3 regions of the Neobacillus sp. GCM10023253 genome follow, and region 1 is predicted to be linked to each of the others. Evidence: riboswitches for the same ligand, from Rfam matches in the RefSeq annotation. Region 1 holds a riboswitch; each other region holds the start of a gene.

What was found. Region 1 has a riboswitch for cyclic di-GMP ahead of ACFPA1_RS07650 (hypothetical protein). Riboswitches for the same ligand answer to the same signal wherever they lie in the genome.
Region 2: another riboswitch for cyclic di-GMP. It lies ahead of flgB (flagellar basal body rod protein FlgB); the one in region 1 lies ahead of ACFPA1_RS07650 (hypothetical protein).
Region 3: another riboswitch for cyclic di-GMP. It lies ahead of ACFPA1_RS25595 (anti-repressor SinI family protein); the one in region 1 lies ahead of ACFPA1_RS07650 (hypothetical protein).

Annotation. Positions count from the first base shown of each region.
Region 1 covers NZ_JBHSHV010000006.1:27,514-38,036, forward strand. The annotation lists gene ACFPA1_RS07610 (MFS transporter) at 74-1,342, opposite strand; gene ACFPA1_RS07615 (BMP family protein) at 1,822-2,847, shown strand; gene ACFPA1_RS07620 (hypothetical protein) at 2,848-2,970, opposite strand; gene ACFPA1_RS07625 (hypothetical protein) at 2,964-3,767, opposite strand; gene ACFPA1_RS07630 (methyltransferase domain-containing protein) at 3,800-4,981, opposite strand; gene ACFPA1_RS07635 (potassium channel family protein) at 5,159-5,773, opposite strand; gene ACFPA1_RS07640 (permease) at 6,072-6,965, shown strand; gene ACFPA1_RS07645 (TIGR03943 family putative permease subunit) at 6,979-7,845, shown strand; gene ACFPA1_RS07650 (hypothetical protein) at 7,918-8,133, opposite strand; cyclic di-GMP riboswitch class I at 8,162-8,249, opposite strand; gene ACFPA1_RS07655 (metallophosphoesterase family protein) at 8,489-9,706, opposite strand; gene ACFPA1_RS07660 (alpha/beta hydrolase) at 10,042-10,523, opposite strand, start outside.
Region 2 covers NZ_JBHSHV010000026.1:22,922-33,444, forward strand. The annotation lists gene ACFPA1_RS22785 (flagellar biosynthetic protein FliO) at 1-477, opposite strand, end outside; gene fliN (flagellar motor switch protein FliN) at 489-830, opposite strand; gene fliJ (flagellar export protein FliJ) at 993-1,427, opposite strand; gene fliI (flagellar protein export ATPase FliI) at 1,424-2,752, opposite strand; gene ACFPA1_RS22805 (FliH/SctL family protein) at 2,730-3,506, opposite strand; gene fliG (flagellar motor switch protein FliG) at 3,496-4,494, opposite strand; gene fliF (flagellar basal-body MS-ring/collar protein FliF) at 4,496-6,109, opposite strand; gene fliE (flagellar hook-basal body complex protein FliE) at 6,243-6,542, opposite strand; gene flgC (flagellar basal body rod protein FlgC) at 6,556-7,002, opposite strand; gene flgB (flagellar basal body rod protein FlgB) at 7,013-7,402, opposite strand; cyclic di-GMP riboswitch class I at 7,506-7,593, opposite strand; gene fliS (flagellar export chaperone FliS) at 7,713-8,099, opposite strand; gene ACFPA1_RS22840 (hypothetical protein) at 8,109-8,462, opposite strand; gene fliD (flagellar filament capping protein FliD) at 8,466-10,019, opposite strand; gene fliN (flagellar motor switch protein FliN) at 10,292-10,523, opposite strand, start outside.
Region 3 covers NZ_JBHSHV010000028.1:76,473-86,995, forward strand. The annotation lists gene ACFPA1_RS25580 (DUF1128 domain-containing protein) at 1-179, shown strand, start outside; gene map (type I methionyl aminopeptidase) at 214-963, opposite strand; gene ACFPA1_RS25590 (helix-turn-helix domain-containing protein) at 1,234-1,560, shown strand; gene ACFPA1_RS25595 (anti-repressor SinI family protein) at 1,592-1,765, opposite strand; cyclic di-GMP riboswitch class I at 1,798-1,890, opposite strand; gene ACFPA1_RS25600 (hypothetical protein) at 2,289-2,414, shown strand; gene ACFPA1_RS25605 (DUF1992 domain-containing protein) at 2,454-2,828, opposite strand; gene ACFPA1_RS25610 (hypothetical protein) at 2,953-3,162, shown strand; gene hutH (histidine ammonia-lyase) at 3,198-4,715, opposite strand; gene ACFPA1_RS25620 (DNA topoisomerase III) at 5,021-7,210, opposite strand; gene ACFPA1_RS25625 (MDR family MFS transporter) at 7,400-8,671, shown strand; gene ACFPA1_RS25630 (aminopeptidase) at 9,030-10,262, shown strand; gene ACFPA1_RS25635 (hypothetical protein) at 10,317-10,523, opposite strand, start outside.

The sequences.
Region 1 (10,523 bases):
CTCACGTTTTTAAAAACAAAAAGACAACCTTATTAGGTCGTCTATGTGTTTAGTTAACTCCAGTTAACCACTCTCATTGTCCAGTTGTTACGTTATGCTTTTCTCCAAGTTTAATCGGCTTGGAAAAGGATAGACTTTGAGGTAAAGTTATCGATGCTAAGCTGGCTAGAAGCGCAAGGATACCCGCAGCACTGAACGAAAATAGATGCGTTCCAAACACTTCGTACCCCCATCCGCCTAAGAAGGAACCAATTGCTGCTCCAATTTGATGCCCTACAAAAAAGGCTAATCCATTTAAAATTCCTAGTAACTTTACACCATATAAATCACCTAAGATTGCTGTAGCCATAGCCACTGAACCGGCCCATACCAATCCCCCGATAATGGAAACAAGAAAGAGCTGCCAAGTGTGGGCTGATAAAACAAGACCAAAAAATCCAAGTCCACGGACAAAAAATACTAAAAATAAAATATTTCTTCTCGGAAAACGGTCGGCGAGCTGTCCCAAAAACAATGTTCCGAAGATCGCGACAATTCCAATCAAACCTACCCCAAAGGAAGCAGTCATTGGCCCAAAATGATGATCCATCAACATAGGAACCCCGTGCGATCCTAATAGATTCATCCCAAATCCACAAGCAAATAACACAAAAACAATTTTCCAATAGGTTGGAGTCTTTAAAGCATCCTTCAATGTGATATTTGTCGGAGCTTCCTGTCTAGTTAATCCGCTGACATTACCCGGACCATCAGCCTCTTCTGGAACATCTTCCCTCATGATAAAGATCGCAGAAGGCAAAATAATACATACAAAGATTCCTCCAAAAAATAAAAGAGTATTCCTCCAGCCAACAAGACCAATCATCCATGTTTCAACGGGTGTCATAATCGCAATACCCGCCATTCCTCCGGTAGTCAAATAAAAAAGTACCTTCCCTCTTTGGCGGACAAACCATTTGCTAACAATCGGCGATAAAGTGATATTGCTTAAAAAGGAAAGCCCAATCGACAGGAACACACCAAAAGAAAGCAAAAAGGAAAGCATTCCATCGGAATAAACCGTCCATATAGTAGAAATACATACAATTGCCAGCCCAATCAACAAAACAACACGGGTATTAAAAGTTTTTAAAAGAATACCTGCAAGTACCATTCCAATTCCGTAAACAATCATTCCTACAGAAACAACGAGCGAAATTTCAGTTCGCGACATTTTTAAATCTTCCATTACCGGATTTATAAAAGGTCCGATTCCCATCCTCATTCCTGTAGTTAGCAAAACGATAATGGATGCGGTAAGGACAATATACCAGCCAAAATAGAGCTGTTTAGATTTATTCATGTTGTACACCTACTTCGATTTTACAAGAGAAACCTTTACAAACACACTTTAACATCATTCAGCATCCTTCCCTCGATAGCAAAAAGACTACAGTGATTCCTCATCACGCTCCATTCTGCTACTGTTTCGATCAATATTTTTCCAGTTCATACTTCCCTTTAAGTAAATATTATAGTTAATTATTTTGAAAATTACAAAATCAAAAATTATCCTCAAACACTAAAGGCTTATTAAAGCAAGGTAGCAAAATTCAAATCAGGCCACTTAAATCAAAATCAATCTCTTTCATAATTTCAAAAATAATATAATTGTCCCATTTCCCAACACACCAGTAGGCATTAATATCTGTATTTAATAATTTCATTTATTTTCAATTGTTATTTATTTTGAATAGTGTTATTATTCAGATAATATAACTTAAAGATGAAACACAGTTGCTTATAACGAAACAAATTAGAATCAAGGGGGAATGTCGAGATATGAAAAAGATTTTTTTGATTCTTGCTTTAGCTGTACTGGTTCTTAGTGGGTTCGAAAGCAGTTCAAATTCTCCGGGAGGAGCAAACAAGATGTCACATAAGAAATTGAGAGTTGCTATGCTGATTCCTGGAAAGATTGATGACCGTGGATTTATGGAGTCGGGGTATAACGGTTTAGTTCGAATTGAGAAGGAATTAGATGCGCAAACCACCTACATTGACCAGATTAAACCGGAATTGAGTGCAATGTCCGAAGCATTAAGAACGTTAGCGAAGAAACAACCGGATCTCATCATTATGCATGGAGGACAAGGTTCGGAAGCTGCCAAAATCGTTTCACAAGAATTTCCTAAGATCCAATTTATCGTAACACAAGGAAATGTTTCGGGGCCCAACCTTTCAAGTTATGAGGTTTTACAAGAAGAATCTGCCTGGCTAGCAGGTGCTGCAGCCGGGTTGTTAACAAAAACAGGAACCGTCGGGCATATGTCCGGAATTAGAGTTGTACCCGGTCTGAAAGGAAGAGCTGCCTACGTTGATGGCGTAAAGTATACAAACCCAGAAGCTAGAATTTTAACGAGTTTCATAGGCGATCAAGATAATAATGAGTTATCGAGAAAATATGCGGAAGCTCAGATCAATGAAGGTGCCGACATCATTTTTACGATGCTGAATTCAGGACGGAACGGGGTAACGGAAACTCTTAAAGAACACGGCCTGCACCATATTGGAAATGTAAGAGATTATGTGGCAGAACAGCCTGATGTTTTTATTGCCTCCGCTGTCGCAGATTCTGGAATGGCCGGGTTTTTAGCAGCAAAAAGCCTCAAAGAAGGAACATATACGCCAAATGTTATCAAAAAAATTGGCTTGGAAAATCTCGAGGCGATTAGGTTAACCCTATCCTCTTCTGTCCCGCAGGAGGTAAAGGATACAATTGCAAATTTATCAGCTAAAATTCAAAATGGGCAAATTGAGGTGGCTACAACTTATGATGGGCCGGAATTTAATTTGGAGGAAAACTAGTTATAAAGTAGTCGCTTCTGCATGATTAGCGAGGTCCCGCAAGATGAAGAGGATATCTCTATCTGAGACATCCTCTTTTTTCATTATAATAGCCGCTACCGTTACTGGATGCACATCTACCATTTATCAGCTTCCACCAACCCATCTGCACGGAGAACTCGTTCTATTTGTAAAAGAATCTGGATGAATTCCTTATAGTCATGATAGATTTTTTCCTGAGAATGGGCTGTATTGTTTCGTAATTCCTCAATTTTTCTGAAAAATTCCTTGCATTGACTATTTGATTCAAAGCCTAGCAGCTCGACTAATTTTGGTGTTTTCCGAATGATCGTGCCTTTATCGGATAACTGTAAATTGTCCACCAAAGTCAGGGCTTCATTTGTTGCTAACCGCTCTTCCAAAAGCTCCTTTGCTTTGGTTAATCTTGACTCTGTTAACTTATCAGACCAGCTGTCATCTGGATAATATTCTTTAATCACTGAAATGATGTACATTTCCAGTAGTGAAACGAAACTGAAGGCTAGCATCCTTATTGGCTGCTTTTGTAAATCGGCCACCGTGACGATCCTGGTAACTTTGTTCTTTTCAAGGATAAAGGTGAATTCTCTCTCCTGAAAAATATCCAGCAAATCAATCAAAGAAGTGGAATCTGAGATAAGGTTATCGGCATGAAAATCCTCAACAAACTCACTTATGATTCCTTCTTTTTTTATATCTTCCCTTTTTACGTATCCAATAAGTTTTCCGCCCTGTTTAACCCCATAAATATCAAAATCGCGATCAAACATTTCCTTTTTAACAGCGGCAGCATCATCTTCCGCTTCACATGTCTTGATCTCTTCTGAAAGCAATTCTACTGTCAGATTATTTTCATAGATATCTCTTAATTTCCGATAACCTTTTAGGGCATTGGATTTCAACCGTGACTCCCCCTTCCTTATAAATCAATCTTTTATTCTGGACGGTCTTTCAGGCTATCGTACTTTACAATCGGTCCAAGGTGACTGAACTGCCTTACTGCCTCCTCCATTAGCAACTCTGCCTCCCCGGATGTCCCAGCAAGAAGAATGTCCAAATGTCTATGCCCCATATTACCATAGCTATAAACAAGCAGAAAATCATCCGTTTCCCAAAGTTCAAATCGATACATAAACCAGTGGTTAGGCACAGCCAAATACTGCCCTGATTTAAATGTTTTCTCTCCTAGTCGGTGAAAGGCAAACTCCGCATGTACCGTGGTATATGATTGGCCAGCCTCTATTATGAGCGGCTGATTTTTCGTATATAGGTGTTCCATCCCTTCCAAAGTGGAAAGTCCTGTTTCTTTTTTTGTCGCTACGATGACAGGAGATTGCTTTTTTGTTCTAAATTCATAATAGTCGATGATCGCACTGTCACTCCATTGTACATGGAGATTGGCTTCTTTTAGCAAATTGGCCCACTTCCCGACATCTGCCGGGCTTTCCAATCGCTCACAAGAGAGATAGGTTCCGTTCGGGGTTAAAAAGAAGTCAACGATTTGTAAATACCAGCTGTCACCAAACGTTGGTTTTTCCTTTAGGTGGTCAGGCAGCGACCAATAGTTTTGAATGAAAATGGGCCCCATAATCTCATGAAAGCTGCGTACCGAAATAATCATATCAAAAGAATGCTTGGAAAAATGGTCGAGGAGCTCCATAAAGCCGATTTGATAAAAACTCACGTTTGAGAGCCCTAGCTGCTTGGCCAACTGCCGGGCACACTGGATTCCGTTTTCCGACTGGTCGACACCGACGATTTCCGCATCAGGAAAAAGCTGTGCATACCAGCATGCCGACAATCCATTATCACACCCGATTTCCAAAATTCTAGTTGGCTTTAATTGTTTTTGCTGGCTGACCCAGGTGAGCAATGACTTGTGAAAGGACATCGTCCACGATTCTGCTGCTAAACTAAATGGCAGAGTTTGATTCTTCACATCATATATGTTCCCTTTCCTTTTGCGGGAAATAAGCGGTTCCAGTTCTTCTGCCAGGACGGAATCTACAGCAGTGACGTGCTTCCAAAAGGCGAGCTTACTTTTGCATTCTTTGATTCCGAGTGAATTAAAATAGTCGTCAATATTGGGTTTCTTTTGTTTCGTCTCAATTGACATGCAAATATCTCCAGTTTATCAAAATTATTACTTATTATTAGGACTTGGTATTAAAAATAGTTAGTATAATATTAATCGTTTTTTATTATTTTTTCAAAAAATTTTATTAATCAATATAGAAAAAATGCCAGGGGCGATCAACATGTTGGTCGTTCCTGGCACTAATTAGGGTAAGCGTTAGCCCTTCTTTTGTTCTTTTTGATAGGCCTTCAACTGCTCGATCATCACGAGAAGCTCCGGTTCACTAATGGTTGGATAGTCGTCAATTTTATCTCTTACGTATTTCAATTGGTCGGGCAGATCCGTTTTTTTATTTGAAAAAAGCGATGCAACCGTTCCTGTTACAACACCTATTAAACCGATTCCGACGAACATAAGTACACTTGCAATTAATCGTCCAACAGTTGTCTCCGGATATAAATCCCCATACCCTACCGTTGTGGTAGTCACAACAGTCCACCACAGGGCATCACCATAACTGTCAAAGCTAGGTTCAATCCAGGCCATTGGGATGGCTGTCAAAAATAACAACGCAATAACGGTTATAAATAATTTATCAAAACGGTATTTTTCAATCAAAAGATCTAGAAGCGAATTATTTCTTTTCACAACGAGGATGAGCCGGACCAAGCGGATTAGGCGGATTAAACGAAGGGTTCTAAATATTTGATCAACGGGTATTAGTGCAAGTAGTTCTATCGGATGATTTTTGACAAATTCCCATTTATTTTTGCTTAACATCAACCGTATCACATAATCGACAGCGAAAAGCCCCCATACAAACCAGCCCAAAACATAATCTTCCCGCTCGGGCAATTCAGCTGCCAAGGAAAAAATAATCAGACCCGCTAACAGACATTCATAAACAAAACCAATCTTCCTTTTCAGCTTACCTCCCCCCTTTCTAAAAAAAATTCCCCATTTACCTAATTAATTTTAAGGGAAAAGCTTTGTAGAATACAAGGTTTAATGATGCATGGGAATGATGCATGGGGACGGTTCTCGTGCATCACTTCCACTTTTGGAAATAAAACATATCCCTATTTATCTTCCTATCTGTTATAATTGCTATGTTTTTTATCGCTTTTTCATTTCAGGAGGTTCTCCTATGAATCAATTATTGCAATTAAACACGATATTTATCAGTATTATAATAGAAGCAATTCCTTTTATTGTGATTGGAGCTTTTGTTGCGGCTTTAATAGAAGTTTTTGTGTCGGAGAATATGATTGTTCGCATCATGCCGAAAAATAAGATTCTTTCGGTGATAACTGCTAGTTTCGTAGGCGCAATATTTCCAGGATGTGAATGCGGGATTGTTCCAATTACGAAAAGGTTAGTCGAAAAAGGTGTGGCCCTTCCTGCCGCGATTTCGTTTATGCTCACGGGACCGATTATCAATCCGATCGTTCTTTTTTCAACGTATATCGCATTTGGTAATAGCTGGACGATGGTTTGGTACCGTGCCGGGTTTGCCATTGTGGTTTCGATTTTAGTCGGGATTGTTCTTTCTTTCGTGATCAAGACAAACCAGTTAAGGCTGAATGCGGATGAACATGTTCATGTCCATGACCATTCGAAACAAAATACGAAGCAAAAATTGGTCAGCGTGATTACTCATACCATCGATGAATTTTTCCACGTCGGGAAGTACTTGGTGATGGGTTCGTTAATCGCTTCAGCGATGCAAACCTTTATCCCGACTTCTACGTTGGCGGCACTTGGACATTCAAAAGTAGCGGGTGTTCTTGTCATGATGGCACTGGCGTTCATTTTGTCGATTTGTTCTGAAGCGGATGCTTTTGTTGCTTCGTCATTCAGAAACACGTTTTCACAAAGTTCCATCGTGACGTTCTTAGTATTCGGTGCGATGGTTGACATCAAGAACCTGCTGATGATGTTTGGTACGTTTAAGCCAAAATTCGTCATCCTGCTTGTTTCGTTAATTTCAGCATTCGTATTTATCGGTTCACTATTACTGTAAAGGAGGGAAGAAAATGTTTCGCGTCGTGATTTTATTATTGTTTACCAACTTGTTTTTCTATTTGCATTTATCAGGAAACATTTCGAAGTATATTAATATGAAGTATTCCTTTCTTTCCTACAGTATGATTTATGCCCTATTCTTCCTAACTATTGTAGAAGGAATCAGATGGTACCTTAAAGAGAAAAAATCAGAGATAGAATTGGAATGTCATGAATGCCATCATGATCATTCACATGACCATAAAAAGCCTTCTTTTGGAAAAAAGCTAAAAAGAACGGTTTCGTATACGATGATTGTTCTTCCCGCTTTGACAGGTGTGTTTTTGCCGGTAGCGACCCTAGATTCACAATTAGTTAATGCCAAAGGATTTAGTTTTCCTACTTTAGAGGACGGGGCCGACCGTTATGGCATGCATCAAATATTAAATCCCGACATGAGTAAATTTATGGGCCAGGATGCATTTACGGATTTAGTCAAAAAGGAATTCAAATCGTATAAAGGAAATGACCATATTACCTTAACAGATGAGGACTATTTAAAAGGCCTGGAAGTCATCTACAATTTTTCCGGGGAATTTGTTGGGAAAACCATGACGATGAAGGGTTTTTCATATAACGGTCCGGGGTTAAATGGCAACCAAATCTTTTTATTCCGATTTGGGATTATTCACTGTATTGCTGACTCTGGTGTGTTCGGAATGATGATTCAATTTCCTGAAAATGTCCACATCCCAAATGATCAGTGGTACGAAGTAACGGGAACGATGGACACGATGTATTATCAACCTTTTAAAATGAAAATCCCTATTTTAAAAGTGACGGATTATAAAATTATTTCACAACCGAAAGATGCGTATGTTTATCGGAATAGTTTTTAATATAAAAAAAAGAAAGCTCCAAGCACTTTAAAAAGTCCTTGGAGCTTTCTTTTTCGAGTGGCTTCTGCGCCTCTAATCAGAAATGCCAGTCTGGAAAAACGTCTTTTTTCTATCATAGCGTTCTAAGGCAACCAAAAATAACCTTCTTTTCAACAATTCTTTTTCTAACAATTTGTAATTTTTGTCGGCCATTTTTAGTAAAGCTGTTATGTACCTCTCTATAATATTTTCATCACTAAGTTCCACCACGTCCATTTCAAGTTCGTTGTCATAAGCAAGTGTAGTCAAATGAAATCCCCCTAAAATATCTACTATTTTAGGCAGCTCAGCCATCCTAGTTTCATCGAACCCTTAGACCTGTAGCTTTGCGTCCCAATCTTTCGAGTGGTTTGCCTTTATCTAAATAAACTAATTATTTATATTATATTACAATTTTTTCAAATATTACATAAAAATATTTTTTATGGTAAACATAAACTAAGAAAAGTGACAATTATAAATTTGATTCCATTGTTAACATCCCTGCCAGCTTTCTTGTTGGCAGGGATGTTAAATAAAACTTTTAATTTTTTAAGCGTCCAGTTTGGGTTTGAATTGATTATGTTATGAAAAAAATAATCAAATTGAATTCAATTCCCATGATTTAATTTCTTACCACTTTTTCATTCTTTTTGCCTTCATCTATTGGCCCAGGTGCAATACTTTGGTCATTGGCTGTCAAATCGATGCCATAATCTTTAGCAAACACCATATGAGTTTCCACTAGTACGTCCTTTGAGTTTTCGTCTAAATTGAAAACCCTGGCACCGCGCAATCTGTTTCGATCAGCCCCCGAAAGGCCGTATGCACCAAAACCAGTGCTGCCGGAATAGCCGAGCAGGATTCCATAATAGTTACCCATATAAGTATTTACGTGGTCATGTCCGCAGAAGACCCCCTTGACATCTCCTCTTTCCAGCATAGCTGAAAACATTCCGCTGTTGATTGGCCCTGGGCATTCCTCTTCATTTCTTTCTCCAACAATATTATGTTTGTTTACAGCATTTGCGTGATCAGCATCTGTTCTTCCGTCCACACTTCCGAACCACATAAATCTATGTTCCCAAAGCGGGATATGAATAAATACAAGCGATGGAACCTTATGCCCCCACTGCTGCTCAAGTTTTTTCGATGTCTCATAATACCAGTTGACCTGGTTCATACGAAGCCAGTCCCATGTCGGGTATCCTTTAAAATCTTGTCCCGCAATCGTTTGAGGGGCATATCTTCCACTGTCAAGCAACCAAAGGTTGAATGCCGCATCTGTACCTTTTGAATTTTTGATAAGAAGATTCATGTTTCCAGTACCCGTTATGTCTTTTACCCCAGGTGTGTTCATATTGTATCGGTAAGACATATAAATGCCCAGCATGTCCTCCTCATTTAGGCCGCTTTTTGGAGTGGAATCCTCATCATGATTTCCGTATGTAATGGCCCACTTAATCCCTCTTTGCTCCATCGGCTGCGCCACATTGTTTATGGCTTGTTTCATTTCGGTAGGAGTGTCACAGCCACCAGTGATGTTGTCTCCGTTTAGGACCACAAAATCCGGTTTCTCTGTATCGAGGACTTTTTCCATCAACTGTATGGTACGGCGGTCAATATTTTCATCATCCTGTGTATCATTAAACTGAACAATCTTGAATTTGCCGTCTGGATTAAATTGAAGTTTCATATCATCATTTAATTCGGCATAGGCTGTCCCAGAAAACAAATCTTTTGGAAGGCCAGCTGCTCCCAATGTTAAGGCAAGTGTGCCTATTCCCCCTATTTTGATAAATTTTCTTCTGTCCATCTCCTTGTGTGACTCCTGATTACTCATTACAAAACCTCCTCAAGTCTTTTTATTAAATATTAAAAAAGTACCTATTAATAAAATAGCAAGGAGATTTTAATTCTCTGTATGGCTTATGTAAATTATTGATTATAAATTGGTAAAGAATGCAAGACATAAATAAATCCACCTGAGCCCAGCTACTCGAAGTGGATTTATTTTTATTAAATTCGCAATCAAGGTCAGTTGTTTCACATAAAAAACATGTGATTGGGTCACCCTGTTTTCATTTCACTATTTATTACTAATGTCATTTTAACAATGGTTTAAAAAAATATATGTCCCGTCCAGTTATGAGTTAGACTCCTAAATCAGCATTCTATCTATATAGTTTTTACAGCACTAAAAGCTTGCTTCAATGCATTGGCTGCCTGGTTGATGGCGTTATGTGCTTCCGTCAGCACTCCCGGCATCCAGAAGAAACCGTGAATCATTCCTTCATAGCGTGTCGCTTCCACCGGTACGCCTGCTGCTTTCAGCCGTTCCGCATAGGCTTCCCCTTCATCGCGCAACGGATCAAAGCCTGCCGTAATCACCAGCGCAGGCGGAAGTCCGCTTAAATCCTCTGCCAATAATGGGGATGCATACGGATTTTGGCCATCCTCTTCATTACGTAGATAATGATTCCAGAACCAGACCATTGTATTTTTTGTTAAAAAGTAACCCTCTGCATTATCACGATAAGAGTCCGTGTCATAAGCGTGATTTGTGACAGGATAGATAAGCATTTGATAGGCAAATGAAGGGCCTCCCTGTTCACGAGCCATTAAGGCCACAACTGCTGCAAGGTTTCCGCCAGCACTAT
Region 2 (10,523 bases), on a different contig from region 1:
TTGCTCAGTCTGTTCTACAAGCGATTGCATGATAAGGTCCTGTTCCTCACCTGGTTCGATTGTCTGCAGGAGGCGGACCTCGTTTCCGATGCCTAAAATGTACAAGGTTTTGCCAATCATGACCATTTGTACGGACTTACTGCCCCCTAATGGGTATCCGCCCAGCGAATGGATGGGACCTTGCGATAATATTGGTTTCGATTTCGATTTTAAAAATTTCAAGCATAACAGCAGCAGAATGATGATGGCTGCAAACGAAAATATAAATTTAATAAAGGATGGGACAAGGGACGGCTGCTGCGGCACTGTGGCAGATGGTGTCCCTTGTACGGTTTTGGTTTGCTGATCCTTGGAATAGGCATCGTACACTGTACGGTTGCCCTGTCCGAACACGACTTGATGATTATTAAATGAAGAAAAGAGGAATACAATTGCAAAGGCAAGGCTGATTTTTTTAAAAAAAGGAACTATCCGCAACTGGTTCACCTCTAATCGTTCATTCTTTCTTCACGTTCCTGCTTGGAAACAATATCGGTTATCCGGATGGCAAATTTTTCATCGACGACGACAACCTCTGCCTCCGCAACAGCCGAACCGTTAATGACGACATCCACATGTTCCCCAGCAAGCTTGTCTACCGGAATGATCACGCCCGGTTTAATCTTCAGGATGTCCTTCACCTTCATATGGGTCTTGCCTAGTTCAACGATGAGCTGTAGGTTTACATCTTCAATCGAATTTAGTTCATTTCCTACTCCGGAGGACTTTGCTTCATCAAAAAGAGGGGCAAATTGGACTGCTTTGATCTGTTTGATTTGTTTATCGTTCATTGGATTGCACTCCCTCTTGGTTTTTAGACTGTTTTCGTGATTTAAGCCCATTACAGGTCGGTTTCTTCATGTTAAATTCACTCTATCGGCGAATTTTTGAGTTCTATCAGCGAATTTCCGCATTCTATCGGCGAATTGAACAGTTCTATCGGCGAATCGAAATCATCTGTTGTGAAAATACCGAATAACCGCCATCTCATCTAACATATTTTGCTCGTCCCGTTTCACTTTCTCAGAATATTCATCAAAGGACTTTTCCCGCCAGGTTGACCAAACCTTTTCTTCCTGATTTTTCGATAGCAGCAGCTGGTTTTTTAGATTGAAATCCCTCGTCAAATCCGCTACCTTTCTCTTAACCCTCTCGATTTGCTTATCCAAAAAATAAAGGTATTGGTCTCTTTCCAGCATTTCCGTCACTCGAAGTGATGTCTTCTGCTCGAAATCTCGTAAATAACTTTCTTTCCGTTCCACAAGCTCAAGCAGTTCCCTCTCGGCTACTTCCTTCTTTTTTCGTGCGACATTCATCTCATTTAGAGCCGATTCTTTTTCTTTTTCCTTCATATTTAAGATCTTTTCAAACCGGAACTGAAAACTCATCTAGCCATTCCTCCAAATTGTTGAATCATCGCTGCAACCGCATCATCTAAATGAGAGGTTTCATTGACGCCCTGCTTCAAAAAGCTGTCTATCCAAACCTTGTACTTAATGGACAAATCAATTTCGGCATTCGTTCCTTGTTTATAGGCACCAATTTTAATTAGATCCTCTGCTTCTTTGTAAATAGCCATATGCTGCTTCAGAATTTCCGCGCTCCGCAGATGCTCCGGGTCCCCGATATCCTTCATCACCCGGCTGACACTGTTTAGCACATTAATCGACGGGAAGTGTCCCTGTTGCGCAAGCTTTCGGTCTAACACAATATGTCCGTCGAGGATTCCTCTAGCCGTATCAGCAATCGGCTCATTCATGTCATCGCCGTCCACCAGCACTGTGTAAAAAGCAGTGATTTCCCCGCGCGGTCCGGTACCGGCCCGTTCGAGCAGCTTCGGCAGCATCGCAAAAACGGAAGGGGTATATCCTTTCGTTGTCGGAGGCTCTCCGATTGCCAGCCCAATTTCCCGCTGCGCCATCGCATAGCGGGTGACCGAATCGAGCATCAGGTTGACACTCAACCCCTGGTCCCGAAAAAATTCCGCAATCGTTGTGGCGATGATGGCGCCCTTTATTCTCACCAAGGCAGGCTGGTCGCTCGTTGCCACAACCACGACCGATTTTTCCAAACCTTCCTTACCAAGGTCCCGTTCGATAAAATCAAGCACCTCCCGGCCGCGTTCACCGATTAGGCCGATGACATTGACATCCGCGCTGGTGTTCCGGGCAATCATCCCGAGCAAGGTACTTTTTCCAACGCCGCTCCCGGCAAAAATGCCGACTCGCTGGCCTTTCCCAACTGTGAGCAGCCCGTCAATCGCGCGGACCCCGACATTCAAAGGCGTATGTATTCTCGGCCGCTTTAACGGATTTGGAGGATTATTGTTGGTGTCGACCTCGACCAAACCGGACGGAAGCGGACTTTCATCCATTGGCTTGCCTAAACCGTCCAACACCTTTCCTAATAATTCCATGCCCACTTTGACGGTAAGCGGCTTCCCTGTTGAGACTACTTCACAACCAGGACCGATGGAAACAAGTTCCCCCAATGGCATTAGCAGAACCCGGTTTCCTTTGAAGCCTACGACTTCTGCTTCTAACGGCTTCTCTGATGAAGACGGATAAATAAGGCAGACATCGCCCAGCTTTACATCAGGCCCCTGCGATTCAATCGTCAAGCCGATGACTTGGGTGACTTTTCCGTTAAACTTAATCGGGTTGATGGTCTGCAGCGTTTGCAAGTATTTATCAATTTTCAAGAGCTTGTTCATACGTATCATCCCTCAGCGTCTTCAGGAGTGCCTGTTTGATTTCCTTCAACTGAACATCAATCCGGGCATCGATGCTTCCGTATGATGTGCGGATCACGCAGCCGCCTTCTTCAATCGAATGTTCCGGCAAGATTTTCACCTCTACCTGCCCTTCCACAGATTCGAGGATTTGCTGGCGCTGGTTTTGCACAAACTCATAATCATCTGGACTGACACAAATCGAAATCGTCGACCGCTCATTCGAATACAGTAGGCTCTGCTTGATCAGATGAAGAAGCACCTCCGGGTTTGCTGCCAATTCCTTATGGATTACCTTGGCCGCAGTTTGAATGGATAAATCAATGACAAACGGCTCGGACTCCTTAATAATGGCCTTTTTCTCTTCATACGCTTTTTCGAGCACTTCCTGGGCCAGCTCGATTCTACCGGAATAGTCGTGATGAGCTTGCTGTAAGCCTTCTTCATAGCCCTGCTGGAATCCCTGCTGCTTGATTTCTTCCAGCTGTGCTATCACTTTTTCCTGCTCTAATAGCTTCCACTTCTCCAGCTCTTCGGCCGCTTGTTCTTTTTCCATTGCCGCCTTCATTTGGGCTTGGAGGACAATTTCCGCCGCCTGCTGTTCCGCTTCCTGGATAATTTCCTCGGCGCTTTGATCCGCAAGAGGGAAATAAGCGTCCTTTCCTTTATGCAAAGACAAATATTTCGTCTCAATAACAGGCGAGATGAATGTAGCTTTAAAAAGATTAGATGACAATTTCCTCCACCCCTCGCTCTATGATGATGGAGCCTTCTTCTTCGAGCCTGCGAATGATGCGGACAATCCGTCCCTGCGCTTCCTCCGCTTCCTTTAAGCGGACAGGACGGTCGAATTGACTTTGTTCCTCGAGCGCCTCGGCACGTCGTTTGGAGATATTTTTAAAAATAGCTTCTTTGAGGTCTTCGCTGGCAATTTTCAATGCCAAGTATAAGTCTTCACCGTCCACATCCCGTAAAATCCGTTGAATCGAATGATTGTCGAGTAGAGCGATATCTTCAAATACAAACATTTTCCCTTTGATTTCTTCGGCTAGACCCGCATTTTGCCTGCTCAACGATTCTAAAATATGCTTTTCCGTGCTTCGGTCCACCCCGGTCAGGATATTGACAATATTGTCAATCCCGTTATTGACTGAATAATCCTGCGAGGTCGTCGTGGACAGCTTTTCCTGCAGCACTTCCTCGACCTGCCTGACCACCTCAGGCGAAACTGTGTCCATCAAAGCAATTTTTGTGGCGATTTCCGCCTGCTTTTCCGGTGAAAAAGAAGACAGAATCGCGGAGGCCTTTTTCGGCTCCAAATAAGAAAGAACGAGTGCGATGGTTTGGGAATTTTCATATTGCAAAAGGTTGAGTATTTGAACTGGCTCCGCCTTTTGCGCAAAGTAAAAAGGCTTCTTTCGATTCTTTTCGGAGGAGCGGTTCAGCATCTCCTTCGCCTTTTCTTCGCCAAAGGAGAGTGCGAGCACATCCTTGGCAAAGTGCTCACCGCCTGTCGACACGACCTTCCGCTCAGATGCCATTTGGTAAAATTCTCTGAGCACATCTTCCTTCACCTTGGCATCGATCCATTGAAGATGGGCAATCTCCTTTGTAATCAATTCCACTTCGTCTTCCTTCAGCTGTTTCAAAATTGCTGAAGACCCCTCTTTCCCCAAAGCAACCAAAAGAATCGCAACTTTTTGAATTCCCGTTAACTTCCGCATGTTATCCCTCCTTTTCTTCCTTTAACCAGTACCGTAACAGGTCGACAAATTCATCCGTATTTTTACCAGCCAATTGATTTAATTCGTTTTGCACTGATTCCTTTTTGTTAATGATAGGCTCAAATTCGGTAAGCTTTTTCATTTCTAAAAATTCTGAGGCTGACTCCATGTCCTCTTTCTTTCTCCTTCTAAGCAGGGAGGCAAGAATTAAACCACCGACCAAAAGGAGACCTAATGCTGCTGCTCCAATCCAGATATAATTCATATAAGTTGCCTTTTGACTTAAATCCGTCTTGGCAGGTGTCAAATCCTTTTTACCGGCAAATTCTCTCGGGAATACGGTGATGCGATTGTTGATATCGGCATCCGTTAGCCCTTTATTGTCCTTAATCGCTGTCCGTACTACGTTGGCAATAATATTTCGGATATTATCCTGCGTATCCGCTGTTAAGGATGCAGGATTTTTCGGATTCGGCGGTTCCACTCCGACGTTAATGGTCAAATCGTCAATCGTATACGGACTTTCGACCATTTCCTTTGTAATCCGGTTGAATTCATAGTTGACGCGATTAACTTTTTCCTGGTAGTCATTTTTTCCGCCGCTTCCTTCAGCAGCATAGGCAGGCACATCGCCTTCACCGGTGCCGTCTACACCGCTCGGAACGGCCCCCTCGCCGCTGTAGGATTTCGTGACCTCTTCAACACTAACGGCCATTCCCTTATCGGAATTCGGGAGCGGTTCGACTAAGTTTTGCTGCGTCTTCACCTGGTCGAAATTCAGCTTCACAAAGGTCTGGACCAGCACCTTATCCTGCCCAAGCATCGTGCCGAGCATCTGCTGGATGCTGCGCTGAATGTCTGCCTCTACCTTTTGCTTGATTTCCCGTTGGCTTTCATAGCTATCTACCCCGGCAAAGGCATTATCGCCTGACTGCGGCAAGGAAAGAAGCTGGCCATTTTCATCGGTGATGACGATGTTTTCTTCAGGCAGATTCGGAATGCTCTTCGATGCCAAATGGTATAGAGCTTTAATCTGCTGTTTTTCCAATTGATAGCCGGGCTCGAGGTCAACAATAATCGATGCACTGGCTTTCCCTTCTTCCTCGGGCCGAATAAACACGCTGTCCTTTGGAAGAGTAATCATGACCTCCGCATTTTTGACGCCGTTGATTTTCGTCATCAAATTGGCCAGCTGCCCTTGAATGACCTCTCTCTCGATGGCATCAAGTTCGCGATCAGTGACGCCGAATTTCAAATCCTTGGTCTGTTCTGAAAAACTGATCGGACCGCTTTTTGGAAACCCTTCTGCCGCCAAGTTGACGATCAGATCTGCAGATTGCTCTTTTGGAACGAGAATTTGCGTGCCATTGTTGGTCACTTCTATGTCCGTGACCCCCTGCTTTTCCAAGACGGCCTTAATCTCGCCAATTTCTTTTTGACTCAAACTATTGGCATACAAAGGAACAAGGCTGGGCTTGGAAAAATAAAAAATACCAAAGCTGAGCAGGGCCACTAGTAAAATAAACGTCCCGATATATAATGTTTTATTTTTCTTGCTCGCGTTTTTCCAAAACTGCGAGAGTTTTTCCTTGAAATCATTTAATTTCTGATTCATAAGCCCTCCGCTATGCTAGCCAAGAATCGACTGCACCTTTAAAACCTGCATTCTCATGACTTCCTGATAAGGTTGTGCAAAGGAACCAACCCTTTGCTTCTGAAAAGTGATGCACAAGAACCGTCCCCATGCCTCAAACTTGCATTCTCATGATTTCTTGGTAGGCTTCGACTACTTTGTCCCTTACTTGGGTTGTCAGCTGCAGGGCGATTTGTGCTTTTTGTGCAGCTATGGTGACGTCATGGATATTTTTTATTTCACCTATGGCTATTTTTTCGGACATGTTTTCCGATTGGACAATCGTTTCATTTGCTTTCTGTAAGGCCTCGCTTAACGAGTTCGAAAAAGAGGTGCCTGACACGGAAGCGGGCTGCGTATTTTGCGCTTTTCCCACCAAAGAGGTTTGCGCCGGAAACAGCTGATCAATTCTCATTTTTTAACACTCCTTATCTGCCAATATCTAAAGCTTTCAGTGACATACTTTTTCCGACATTAAAGGCTGTGATGTTCGCCTCATAAGTACGGGAGGCAGTCATCAGGTCGACCATTTCTTTTGTAATGTCAACGTTTGGCATCATCACGTAGCCTTCATTATTGGCATCGGGATGGGTCGGGTCATAAACCGTCCGAAACGGAGTCTTGTCTTCTACGATTCTTGTAACCTTGACCCCATTTGAATTCATTTCATTTTGCAAGAATTGGCTGAACGGAGTTCCTCCCGTCCCATTCGCTTGCACCTCGACCATCTTCCGCCGGTAAGGCATCCAGACCCCATCCACCAATTGGCCCCGAGTGGTCGTCGCATTGGCGATATTGGAGGAGATTGTATCCATTTTTAACCGCTGGGCGGTTAGGGCTGAAGAACTAATATTTAAGGGTTGGAACATCGACATTATGAATCACCTACCTGCTCTTAATTGCTGTTTTGAGTAAATTGAATTCTTCGCTTATCTGGTACGATAATGTTTGGTACCAAATCGAGTTTTTGGTCAACTCCGTCATCTCACTATCCATATCCACCCCATTGCCGCTATTTTGCAACACAGTAGGTTCCTGGGTAATCAAAGGCTGGCTTGAAGCAGCTATGCCGATTGGGATATGCTTGGCATTGGTTCTCTTCCCGTCAAAGCCAGTACCGGAAAGTTCTTGTTTTAAAATGTCTTCAAAAATAACTTTTTGGGGTTTATAGTTTGGGGTGTTCACATTGGCGATATTGTTGGAAATGGCATTATGTCTTAACACAGAGGCATTTAAAGCACGTTGCACTAGATTGATGTTTTGAAGTATCGACATGGGTCAGCTCTCCTATAAAAATTCAGAATATTTAAATTTTAATTTTTAGGACATAAAAAAGACCATTCCGAAGAATAGTCTAATAGGGTAAACTATGAGTCTCTTCGGCAACTGGCTGGCGTAATCCATTAGGATCCTTAGCCCCTATAGCTTTGCGTCGCTGGGTTTCCCCAGGTTTGCTATTATCGGATTGTATTTGTCGATTTTTGGAAAATCATATTGTCGAATTTTTCCTACAAAAATAATAATACAATGGTTTTAGTCAGTTGACAACAAATTTAATTAAAAAGGCCTACTTAACTAAAATTAGTTAAGCAGGCCGTACTATTTTCAGCGCTTCTTTCCAGGTATCCTGCAGTTCTGTAAACATTTTTTCCACTTCGATTAACAGCTGCTCGTCCTTTTTGATATTCGCCTCTATTAACTTTTCCTTCATGTAATCGTAAAGTACTACAAAAGATTTTGAGATTTCGATATCCATATTCAGGGTTACCATTAATTCGGAAACAATTTTTTGAGCCCGCTGGATTCGGTCATTCGCCCTTTGCCAGTCTTTTTTCTCCATCGCTATTCTGGCCTGAAGGATAAATTTAATCGCCCCGGTATATAACAAAAGGGGCAACTCTTCTTTTTTCGCATATAGTACTTGATTATTTTCGTAAGATTGATAGGCATTGTTCAGAGCCAAAAGTCTCACACCTTCCCTTTATTTTCGCTTATCGTAAAAAATCCCGCTTACCGAAGCAGCAACCGGTTCTCCGTACTGCTGTTTAATGGTTTTCTCTTTTTGGAGAGAACCAATCACCGCAAGAATCGTTTGCTTGGCCCTAGTTAATTTTTCCTGAAGCTTTCGTTCTAACGGGTGAATGCGCCGGAGCTCTTCCTTGATGGCTTCGCTCATGAGGATGGCTCCGTTACGTTGATCTAGCTCGTTTACTTTCTCAATGCACTGGTCCCGTTCTTGGAGCAGCTGTTCAATAAGTTCTACTTCATCCGTTTCTAGTAGATTGCTTGTCAGCTGATAGTACTCTTTTAAAAACTGCTCTTTTTGTTTCTCCATCGATTACATTCCACCACCCATTTGCTGCATCAGCCAGCTGCTTTGCGTATTCGATTTCTGGATGGCCTGCTCCATCGCAGTGAACTGCTTCCAGTAATAGCTTTCCTTTGTCTGCAGGCGTTTCTCCCAGGAATCAATCTGATCATCCAGCCGCTTTAATGCCTTGGAAAGGTAAGTGTCACTCGAATAACCGGCCGTCTTCGTTATGTCCTTCATCGTCTCATTTAGCTGGTCATACAACCGCCAGGCGACCCCGCTGTTTTGAAACTCTTCGGCATTGTTTACCGTGTTGTTGGTGGAAGCCCCTATGTCGTATTTTTTTGAAAAAAGCTGGGCGACTTGGTCTAGATTATTTTCCAGTGCCGCTTTCAATTTCGTTTCATCGATGACGAGCTTGCCATTATCCCGGTAGTTAGTACTTGAGGTGATGCCGATTTCCGCCAGCGTATCGAAGTCACTGTTCATTATGGCAGGGTCTTTGTCACTGACTTTGGAATAGAGGATGGACCGCATTTTGTCGAGAGCGGAGGCAATCATCTGGTCATTTGATAGTAGGCCGCTCTTTGCTTTTTCCTCCCACAGCTCGATTTCTTTGTCCTTCATATCCTTCTTCTGGTCATCTAACAAAGGGGTATAGTCTTTATAGCGCTTTTCGCCCAATTTGTCGTGAAGGGTTTTGATTGTTTCGTTGTATTTGTCGACGAAGCCTTTGATGCTGTCAAAAATCGCATCAACGTCCGGTTTCTTCGTAACAGTGACATTGCTTCCGGCCGGCAGTTCGGTTTTTAGGTTAAACTGGATGCCGTCGTAGGTAAATTGGTTGCTTTTGATCGTGATGATCGTTCCGTTAATGGTGACCTCGCCGGGTGTTGATGAGACGGGCGAGGTACCGACGGCCCCGCTGGCGTTTCCTGCTGGGAAGTCATTCTGCTGGCTGCCCACCGTACCCGCTGCAATCTTAAGCACGTTTGAGCTGTCGGATACATTGGCAATGCTGATACCCATCTGGTCATCCTTTGAGGTGAAAATAATCGCGTTATCGCCGCTGGAATACGTGGCCGTCACCCCTGTTTTCGCGGATAAGGCATTGATTTTTGTAATCGAGCTTTGGATTGTATCCTGTGCAGTAAAGCTGATAGGTTCGTTGTTTAGGGTAAAACTAAATCCCGAACCTAGTTCGGCTTTATCATTGGCTACTCCTGCCTGTGCGAATTTGACAGAGGAAGGTGTACCCGGCTGATAGAGTTTTGCCGAGGAAATCACATATTCGCTTCTGCTTGGGGTGCCTGTTAGGGACGCGTCGACCCTGGCCGAGTCAGAAGATGACAGCTTGCTTTTTTGAAAAGTGGACTCCAGCCTTAGTGCTTCCATCGAAGACCGCAAATCCAGAAATTTGGTATTCAAATCGCGGTACGCATCCATTTTCCATTCCGTCATCGTTTTATTTTGGATTACTTTGTTTAAGGGGATTTTTTCTGCGTTCATTAATTTGGTCACAAGCGCCTCGGTATCCATCCCGGACGCAAGACCGGATAAGCGAAGATCATTTGAAATCATTTGGAAATCCTCCGTACCATCATTTCTTTGCTTTTAATAAAAATAACGGCAGGTTTTGGGGGAACGTTTAGTTTTTTTGAAAACTTTGGGGAGTGGAGGGGCCGGATATAGGATTCGCGGATAAATTTTAGAATTCGCCGATATATTCGGAAATCCGCGGATATATTTAAAAATTCGCTGATATATTCGGAAATTCGCAGATATCGGTAAAAAATCCGCGGATATATTTAGAATACAGAAAAATAGAAAGGCCGCGACAGCCTTTCTGGAGGTTAATTGATTGTTTTATTTAAAATTTCCGTGATTCTAATCCCAAAATAATCGTCGATGACGACCACTTCGCCTTTTGCGACAATTTTTCCGTTGATCAGGACATCGACTGGCTCGCCGGAGACACGGTCCAGTTCGATAATTGAGCCTTGTGTGAGTTCGAGGATTTCGTTAATTTTCTTTTTCGTCCGGCCCAGCTCCACAACCAGCTCCAACGAAATATCCATGAGCAAA
Region 3 (10,523 bases), on a different contig from region 1:
AGCAAATTAAAGAGAAGTTAAAGGTTTTGAATCTAGGCGCAATTAAACCTTCCCATTTTGATGAGGAAATGTATGAAGAGTTGAAAGAGATTTATGAAATGGTAATGAAAAAGAATTCTTTCAGCCCTAATGAAATGCAGGCTCTAGTTGAAGAATTGGGAAACTTGCGTAAAAAATAAAAACAGACCTCGAATGAGATCTGTTTTTTATTTTTTAATCTTGATCAGTTAAAATGATCGGGCCATCTTTGGTGATGGCGATTGTGTGCTCATATTGGGCGGAATAGGTGCTATCGACGGTCCTTGCTGTCCATCCATTTGAATCCATTTTGGTGAATAATAATCCGATATTCACCATTGGCTCAATCGTAAATACCATTCCCTCTTTAATTCTTGGGCCTTTACCTGGCAAACCGTAATGCGGTACATCCGGCTTTTCGTGAATCACTGCTCCAATCCCATGTCCGATAAAGTCGCGGACAACCGCGAGTCCTTCACTTTCCACATAAGTCTGAATGGCATGACCGATATCGCCAATCCGGTTGCCTGGAACCGCTTGTTCAATTCCCTTGTACAAGGCTTCCTTTGTGACTTTTAATAAATGCTCAGTCTCTTCGGAAACCTCGCCAACTGCGTAAGACCATGCTGAATCAGCCAAGGCCCCGTTGTAATTAACAACCATATCAATCGTGACGATGTCCCCTTCCTGCAATGGTTCTTTGCGCGGGAAGCCATGGCAGATTTCATCGTTAATACTTGCGCATGTTGCGTATTCGTAGCCCTTATAACCTTTTTGTTCCGGAGTGGCATTATGCTTTTTTAAAAATCCCTCTACAAACTGATCAATTTCCCAAGTGGTAATCCCTGGCTTAATCATTTTGGCAATTTCTTTGTGACAGGCAGCGAGGATTTCTCCTGCCTTTTTCATTGCTTCGATTTCTCGTTGTGACTTTAAGACAATCATGTAATGTTCCCCTGCCTTTTTGAATAAATTCTTTTGTCTGGAGACCTATTTGTGCGAATGCTGGTATATAAAAACGATTACTATATGACATTTTTGGCAACACTTTAATATTAACGCTAACGGACTTATTTTTCAAAACTACTTTCTCAATGTAAAAACTAATTATGCAAATTTCGATAATTTGCCATATTCCTTTGTTCTTAATATGGTACTCTCAAATTCTTTTTGATAGAATGATGTTATAAATTATTTTTAGGTGTGTGAGAATCCATGATAGGTGACCGCGTAAAGAAATTCCGCCAAGAGAAGAAGATGTCACTTTCTGAACTAGCAGAGCAGGCAGGAGTTGCAAAATCCTATTTAAGCTCGCTTGAGAGAAACCTTCAAAAAAATCCGTCCATACAGTTTCTTGAAAAGATTGCCGGTGTATTAAACATTCCGGTTGAGCATTTAATACATGAGCAGATTGACAAGACGGCATTGGACAATGATTGGATGAATTTAGTAAAGGAAGCCATGACCTCCGGTGTTTCAAAAGATCAATTCCGCGAGTTCTTGGAATTTAATAAATGGCGGAACAATCAAAACAATAGTTAAAATGTACAAAAAAAACATCCTACAAAAATTCTTAATTTTTGTAGGATGTTTTTTCATTTTGGTATGTAACAAATTGTTCTGATTGGTGATTACCGCTTAGGAAATTTCGAATATCTTCTACCGATAATCCAATCCTCTTAGCTTCCATAATTAGTACTAGCCAATCCTTGTCAAGCTTCTCCATCTGCTCAATCTCCAAATTCATACTAACAACCCCCTAAAATACTTACCCGTATTTCAGGCAGCCCGGCCATCATAGCTTCTCTCTATTTCCACCTTAGACCCTCGGCTTTGCGTCCTTGATTTTCACCAAGTTTGCCTTTTTCTGAAAAATAACTGTCTATTTATTATTTCATCAGTTCATCTTTTCTAGGACTAAATTCACACTAACTATTTAGTAAGTTCATTATAACTAGTCCTTTTATAACAAAGTGTTAGTTTTTGTCAGCATTTTTAATATTCTAAACCCCTTTTTTAGACATTTTTTGACAAACTCCCGCATTTTTTCCTCTAATTCCCATTGCCTGAAAATGGAATATATAAATAATAGAGCATTTGAAGTCGAATATCCTCCTAATTTATGGGAAGAAAATTTTCCTTCTTTATTTTTGGCTCTGATTTTATGACGAAAACATTTGTCTAATTTGTGACGATTAGCATATAATATTAACAACATGATAATATACGGAATATTGTCAATATTCAAAATAAAATAGAGGTGATAGGCATTGACCATTGTTCATGTGTTAAACTTTTCAATCCCCATTGCTTTTATGGTATTTGCAGGTTATTTCTTAGACCGCATGTGCAAGCCTGCCAAATTTGAAGAAAAAGCTGGTGAAGAGGAATTGTAAAAATTCTCTCCTCGCCAGCTTTTTTTTACTAATCAGAATTTATTTAAACCGTTTTTCTACCTTTTGTTCGTAATTTTTGAAAATGGACGAATTTGTTTTCGCCCCTCGTTTTGACATCAATTGATTAAAGCGAAGGAGCTTTTCATTTAACTTTTTTTGCAAATCTTCCTTCTTACCGCTGTCGTCACATTTTTTGATGAGATCCTCGATGGTCATCATCTCTTTGCGTAAATGGTTTTCCTCTTCTGAAAAGCCTGCATTTTTCATGATTTTGTAAGCCATGCGCAGTTCTTCTGGAATACCTGATAAATCTTCAAGCTTCAGCAGTTTTCCATATCCAGGAAGATTATCAAATTCTCCATCTTTGTATGCTTTTTTAATCCGATCTTCTGAGACAATATGAAACATATCCATGTTATTGCCCTCCTTTTTTAGCATACTCACTAGATTTATTATAACAAAGGTCCATTTTGGTTGAAAAATAAATCGGTAATGATTTCAGCTTTATTGGGGCATGCTACAAGCGATAACGAAAGGAGTGTTAGACTTGGCACGTGGAGAACATTTTAATCATAAAAACAAAAACCATCCGGGTGAATTCCCCAAGAACACCATGACCGAGAGTCATGCTGAGCAGGCAATTGGGGATGAAGAATTTATTGTCACCCAGGAGGCCTTTAAAAATAGAATTGAGGAAGAGGACACGCCGCAGGATACCGCCCGCCTGCTTCCTGAGCAGACAGAGTAAAAGGCGTGAAGAGTTTTCACGCCTTTTTACTCTGTTTATTTTTCGAAGCTTAATTTCTTCATAAACTGAGAAAATTCCAGGGTTTTCAGCCATTCTGCCAGTCTTTCGATATCCTTCGAGAAGATGCGGTCCTGCTTAATGGATGCCACCTGCTCACGACCTTTTTCATAGAAGTTCTTCGTATGGGTCGCCATTTTCTCTACACCGCGATATTCGACGGCCTGCATGGCGCAAATCATCTCAATCGCAAGGACCCTGCGAGTGTTTTGGATGATTTGATGTGCATGCCTTGATGCTATCGTCCCCATGCTGACATGATCCTCTTGGTTTGCCGATGATGGAATGGAATCCACACTAGCTGGATGTGCCAAAGTTTTATTTTCTGAAACAAGTGCAGCCGCTGCATACTGCATAATCATTGCCCCTGATTGCAGGCCTGGCTGCGGGCTTAAAAACGGCGGCAGATCGCTTAATTGCGGATTAACTAACCGTTCCACACGACGTTCCGAAATATTAGCAAGCTCTGCTACTGCGATTTTCATAAAGTCCATTGCAAAAGCAATTGGCTGCCCGTGGAAGTTTCCACCGGAGATGACCTTTTCCCCATCATCAAAAATTAGTGGATTGTCAGTCGCCGCGTTCATTTCGATTTCTAGCTTTTCTTTTACATAATCAAGCGCCTGCCAGGAAGCACCTTGAACCTGCGGGATGCAGCGAAGAGAGTAAGCATCCTGAACCCTCAGTTCTCCCTGCATCGTTGTTAATAAGCTGTCACTCAAATAGCGGCGGATTCTTGCTGCTGTATCAATCTGCTGCTGGTAGCCTCTGGCCACTTGAACCTCTTCTGCAAAAGCATCGAGAATTCCATTTAACCCTTCAATCGTCATGGAAGCAATCAGTTCGCTCTCAAAAGCAAGCTGCTCTGCTTCTAGGTATCCGACGACCCCCATAGCTGTCATGGCTTGCGTTCCGTTAATGAGAGCAAGACCTTCTTTAGCCTCAAGTGTTAGCGGGAAAAGACCTTCCTGCTGAAGTGCAATGCCTGCTTCCACACGCTCGCCTTTATAGAATACTTCGCCTTCACCTACAACAACTAATGCCAAATGGGATAATGGCGCCAAATCCCCGCTAGCACCTAATGAACCCTGCTGCGGAATAACCGGAATAATGTCTTTGTTAGCCAGCTCAATCAGTCTTTCAATGACTACCGGACGAATGCCTGAGTAACCTTTTAACAGGGCATTGGCACGAAGAACGACCATTGCTTTTGACGCCACTTCTGGGAATGGCTCCCCTATTCCACAGGCATGCGAGCGGATTAAATTCAACTGCAGATCCTGCACATGTTCTTTATCAATAAGTACATCGCTGAACTTTCCAAACCCGGTATTGATTCCATAAACCACTCTACGCTCAGAAACAATTCGTTCCACCGCTTCCCGGCTCTTCGCTGCAGCCTCCATGCTTTGTTCCGAAGCGCCAACCTTTTGGCCACGGTACAATACTTCCTTCATTTGCTCTAATGTTAGACTGTTACCTGTTAATGTGATCATTTCTCTCCACTCCTCTATTACTTTAGTAAGATAAAGAAAGAGGCTGGATTCCATTTCTGATTAGATTTGGAATCCAGCCTCTTTAATAAACGTTATAAAATTTTGAACGGTTCTTCGGCGCTGCCTCATGATTTTCCACCCATTCTAAAAATTATTATTAGTTTGATAATATTTTATGTGACAGATACCTTGCCTGTCAACTAAATTTTCTGAATTTTAGCGCATTATCACTTTAGCAGGATAATGAATGAAAGAGGCTATTCATAAAGAAATCACTCTTCTTGAATAGCCCCTTAAGTATGGTGTTAATCAAACTTCAACCCTTTTAACGCGTCAGCCAACGCACTATTCAAAGGTTCTTCCTCTTTGTGCTGGTTCTTTAAGTATTTTTGTACTGTCCGTTTATCCACTTTCCCGACGGATTCTTTTTTCCGGCGTTCTTGGAAAACAGAAAGTTTTTCACGATATCCACATTTACATGCGAAGATTTGGCCCTCACCCTCGCCACGCAGCTCAAGTTTTTTATGGCATTGTGGACAGCGTGCGTTTGTAACACGTGAGACATTTTTACGATGCCCGCATTCCCGATCTTGGCAAACGAGCATTTTTCCCTTTTTGCCATTCACTTCAAGCATTGGTTTTCCACAGTCAGGACAATTTTTTGTAGAAATATTATCGTGCTTATATTTTTTATTACTTGCTTTAATTTCAGCCACGATTTCTTTCGTGTAGTTTTTCATTTGGCTGATAAACACTTCTTTTTTCAACTTGCCATGCGCAATTTGATCAAGCTTTTGTTCCCACTCCGCTGTTAAAGCAGGGGATTTTAGCTCTCCCGGCACTAAATCCAGCAATTGCCGGCCTTTGGAAGTAATATGAATGTCTTTACCTCGTTTTTCGATTAAGAACGAGTTGAATAGCTTTTCAATAATGTCAGCTCGTGTTGCAACAGTTCCCAGTCCACCCGTAGATTTTAATGTTTCTGCGAGCTGTTTATTGTTTGTTTCCATGTACTTTACAGGGTTTTCCATTGCCGAAAGTAATGTCGCCTCATTAAATCGAGCTGGCGGATTTGTTTGTCCAGCCGTTTGTGCGATAAGTTTCACAATTAATGTATCGCCTTTTTCGATGCGAGGTAAAATCTGTTCTTTCAAATCATCTGACGCATCGTCATCTTCAAAGCGATTATTGTAAACTTCTTTCCAGCCACTTGAAATAATCGTTTTTCCACGAGCCACGAAGTTCTCATCACCGATTTTGGCTCGCAGCGTTAACTGCTCGTACTCGAATGCCGGGAATAATACCGCTAAGAAACGTTTTACGACTAAATCATAAATTTTACGCTCTTTATCTGTGAAGGCTGAGAAGTTTACATAGCTTTCTGTTGGTATTATCGCATGATGATCTGATACTTTGCTGTCATCAACAAAAGCCTTAGAAGCTTTAATAGGCTTACTTAAGACCTTATTAGCTAATGGACGATATTCACCTATTGCACATGCTTTCAACCGTTCAGGGAGTGTTCCGACAATGTCAGAAGAAATGTAGCGCGAATCAGTACGAGGATACGTTAAAACTTTATGCTGCTCGTACAGCTTTTGCATAATGTTTAACGTTTCCTTAGCAGAGTAGCCAAAGATTTTATTCGCATCACGCTGCAATTCTGTTAAGTCATAAAGACCCGGAGAAAAAGATTTCTTAGGCTTTTTCTCAATTTCCGTTACAATAGCGTTTTGTTTGCCAAGCTTTTTGACAATGGCCTCAATTTTTTCTTTATCGAAGCTTCGGCTGTTTCCTTTTGCATCCTGCCAAGTCAGCTTTAGTTGGTTGGATGTTTGGGCTTCAATGCCGTAATAAGATTGCGCTCTGAAATTTTTGATTTCGTCCTCACGTGCTGCAATTATCGCAACAGTAGGTGTTTGTACACGTCCGCAGTTTAGTTGGGCATTGAACCTGGTCGTTAAAGCACGTGTTGCATTCAGCCCAATATACCAGTCAGCTTCTGAACGTGCGACAGCTGAAGCATATAAATTGTCATAAGACTTACCAGGCTTCAGGTTTGCAAAACCATTTTTAATCGCCTTATCAGTAACAGATGAGATCCATAAACGTTTAATAGGTTTATTGACTTTTACTTTATCAATAATCCAACGTGCAACTAATTCTCCCTCTCTCCCTGCATCCGTGGCCACGACTATTTCGTTGACATCATTTCTAGTCAGTTGACTCTTAACTGCATTAAATTGTTTCCCGGTCTGCCTAATGACTGTTAACTTCATACGTTCAGGCAGCATTGGCAGGTCTTCTAATTTCCATGTTTTATATTTCACATCATAATCTTCTGGGTCAGCAAGCGTGACAAGGTGTCCTAGTGCCCACGTAACGATATATTTCTCGCCTTCTAGATACCCATTTCCTTTTTTATTACAATTAAGCACACGTGCAATATCACGCGCGACAGAAGGTTTTTCAGCAATTACAACACTTTTTGCCATATTTAAAACATCCTTTCGAATTACAGTAAGTTAAATATAGCATACGTCTCTAATGGATTCAGTAATTCCGAAACTTCAATTACATTAATGGTAAGCAATGATGGGAAAGCAGTCTCTTTTTTTCTTGTATTCCCTTCCACTTGAATAGTATGATAAATTGGCACGATTTTTGGAAATGGAGATTTTTGAATGCGGATTAGAGATTGGGATATGAATTTGAAGGTTCGCCTGTTCGGTGAGGCGGCCATGAATATTACTTATTGGATGTTCTTTCCGTTTCTGTCGATTTATTTTGCAGAGGAATTCGGCAAGAGCAAAGCTGGTTTGTTATTGGTTTTTTCACAAATATTTGCGGTGGCAGCTAACCTGTTGGGCGGCTACTGTGCTGACCGATTTGGGCGGAAACGAATGATGGTTCTCTCTGCCATTGGGCAAGGATTTTCCTTTTTAGCTTTTTCAGCAGCCAGTTCTCCCTGGTTTCAGTCTCCAATACTTGGATTCGCAGCATTTGCTGCGGCCGGTGTTTTCGGTTCCTTTTATTGGCCGGCAAGCCAGGCAATGGTTGCTGATTTGGTGGAGGAAAAACACCGCAGCCAGGTATTCGCCATATTTTATACATCTATCAATATCGCAGTAGTCATCGGCCCTATTTTAGGCGGGATTTTTTATGCTCATTACCGCTTTCAGTTATTGCTTGCTGCTGCGATTGTTTGTATGATGCTTGGCATTATTTTAGCAAAATTAACAAAAGAAACAGTGCTCGTTCAAAAAACTTCAGCTTTATCCGTCGACGGAAAATGGTACTATTTTTTAATCAATCAATTTCGGGACTATGCAATAATTGTACGGGATAAAACATTTCTCCTGTTTATCGTAGCGGGGGTTTTAGCCGGCCAAACGTTTATGCAGTTGGATCTATTGTTTCCAGTGTATATGAAGGATGTTGTTCACAATCAAAATCTACTTTCTTTTGGGGATTGGTCATTTAAGGTCGGCGGTGAGCAAGCCTTTGGAATGGTACTTGCCGAGAATGGCCTGCTGGTTGCGTTATTAACTGTCATCGTGACCAAATGGACAGCTAATTTTAATGAAAGAAATATTTTCGTATTATCATCGGTTGTATACGGAGTTTCATTGATTCTGTTTAGCCAAACGCAGTGGATTTGGGGATTGATGTTCGCAATGGCGGTATTTACCTTTGCAGAATTGATGGGTGCAGGTCTCCAGCAAAGCTTTGTGTCCAAACTTGCCCCCGAACATATGCGGGGCCAGTACTTTGCGGCAGCGAGTCTGCGGTATACCATCAGCCGAACCATCGCGCCGTTGTCCATCCCGATGACCGTTTGGATTGGATACAACTGGACATTTTTTGTATTATTTTTGCTTACACTCCTCAGCGCCTTCTTTTATTGGCTGATGTTTTATTCATTTGAAAAAGAATCTATTAAACTGGGATCCTAGCTTAGCAGGGTCCCTTTAATTATTGTTCAAAATTCAGACAAAAAATTGTACTAAATTATTCACAATTACCCCTTTTAGTATTATACTTAGAGTGTAAACATTACATATTTCAAAGGCGGTGGACAAAGTGGAACTGTCAACATTTATGGCTCCCACTTCATTGTCAGGCATTATTACATTTATCGTTTTATTTTCCGCAGGGGTATATTTTAATATAAAAGTTTATGGCAGCAAACTGCAGTAGGAACACTATTCCTGCTGTTTTTTTTTGCTTAAAACACTGCCCCTCTATCATTTTCTTTTTCATAATAAAAACGCTACAATAAAGGAAGATTCTGATAAAGGAGATTATACATATATGAGTCATTTTCAAATTAACCTTGAAAAATACGCGGAGCTTGCAGTTAAGGTCGGCGTAAATATTCAAAAAAATCAAAGCCTATTGGTCAACGCTTCCTTAGACGCAGTCGAGTTTGTCCGCTTAATCGTTAAAAAGGCTTATGAAGCGGGCGCCCGCAATGTCATTATCAACTGGGCCGATGATGTGGTTACAAGAACCAAATATGAACTGGCACCAGATGAGGTATTCAACGAATACCCGCAGTGGCGGGCTAAGGAAATGGAAGAATTGGTTGAGCAGGGTGCTGCCTTTATGTCAGTGGTGTCTTCAAGTCCAGACTTGCTAAAAGGCGTTGACCCGCAGAGGATTGCCAACTTCCAAAAGGCTGCCGGAAAAGCAATGACTAAGCATCGTCAAGCGATTCAATCAGACAAGGTCAGCTGGACTGTCGTTGCCGCAGCGTCCCCTGCCTGGGCTGCCAAGGTGTTTCCGAGCGAGCCTGCCGAAAAGCAGATTGAAAAGCTTTGGGATGCTATTTTTAAAGCAGTCCGTGTGGATGCTGAAAACCCGGTCGAAGCCTGGAAAAAGCATGATGAAACCCTTCATGAAAAAGTGTCATACCTCAACGAAAAACGGTATGCAAAGCTTCATTACAAAGCACCTGGCACAGACTTAACAATTGAGCTGCCGAAAAATCATCTGTGGGTTGGCGCAGGCAGTGTCAATGAAAACGGTGTTGAGTTTATGGCCAACATGCCAACAGAAGAGGTCTTTACGGTTCCATTAAAAACTGGCGTAAACGGCACCGTCACAAGCACGAAGCCGCTCAGCTACAGCGGAAATATCATTGGCCGTTTTTCAATTACCTTTGAAAACGGCAGAATTGTCGGGGTAAAAGCTGAGGAAGGCGAAGAAGTTCTGAAGCATCTTGTGGAAACCGATGAAGGCTCCCACTATCTTGGTGAAGTGGCACTAGTTCCGTATAACTCGCCAATCTCCCAATCTAACATTCTTTTCTTCAACACATTGTTTGATGAAAATGCCTCAAACCATCTTGCTATCGGAATGGCATATTCTTTCTGTATCGAAGGCGGCAAGAAAATGTCTGGCGATGAATTAAAGGAAAACGGGCTAAACGAGAGCATCACTCACGTTGATTTCATGATTGGATCGGCTGAAATGGACATCGATGGCATCACCGCAGATGGACAGACAGAACCTATTTTTAAAGCAGGAAATTGGGCGTTTTAATCCTATCAAAAATCAAAAATGAAAGAGCAGGCACTCTTGAGGCCTGCTCTTTCTCTATTGACTATAAATATCCGTACCATCCGGCTTTTTCATAATCTCATCACGCATTTTGGTTAGCTTCGAAACAGGATCATTCGGAATCAGTATTCCCAGCAACTTTGAAATTCCTAGTGTGTTCAATAAGCTTTCTTCTATTTTTACCAATTGGTTAGTCAGAGTCGTGTCTGCCGGACATACCTGATTTAGGTCGACCTTTTTCGT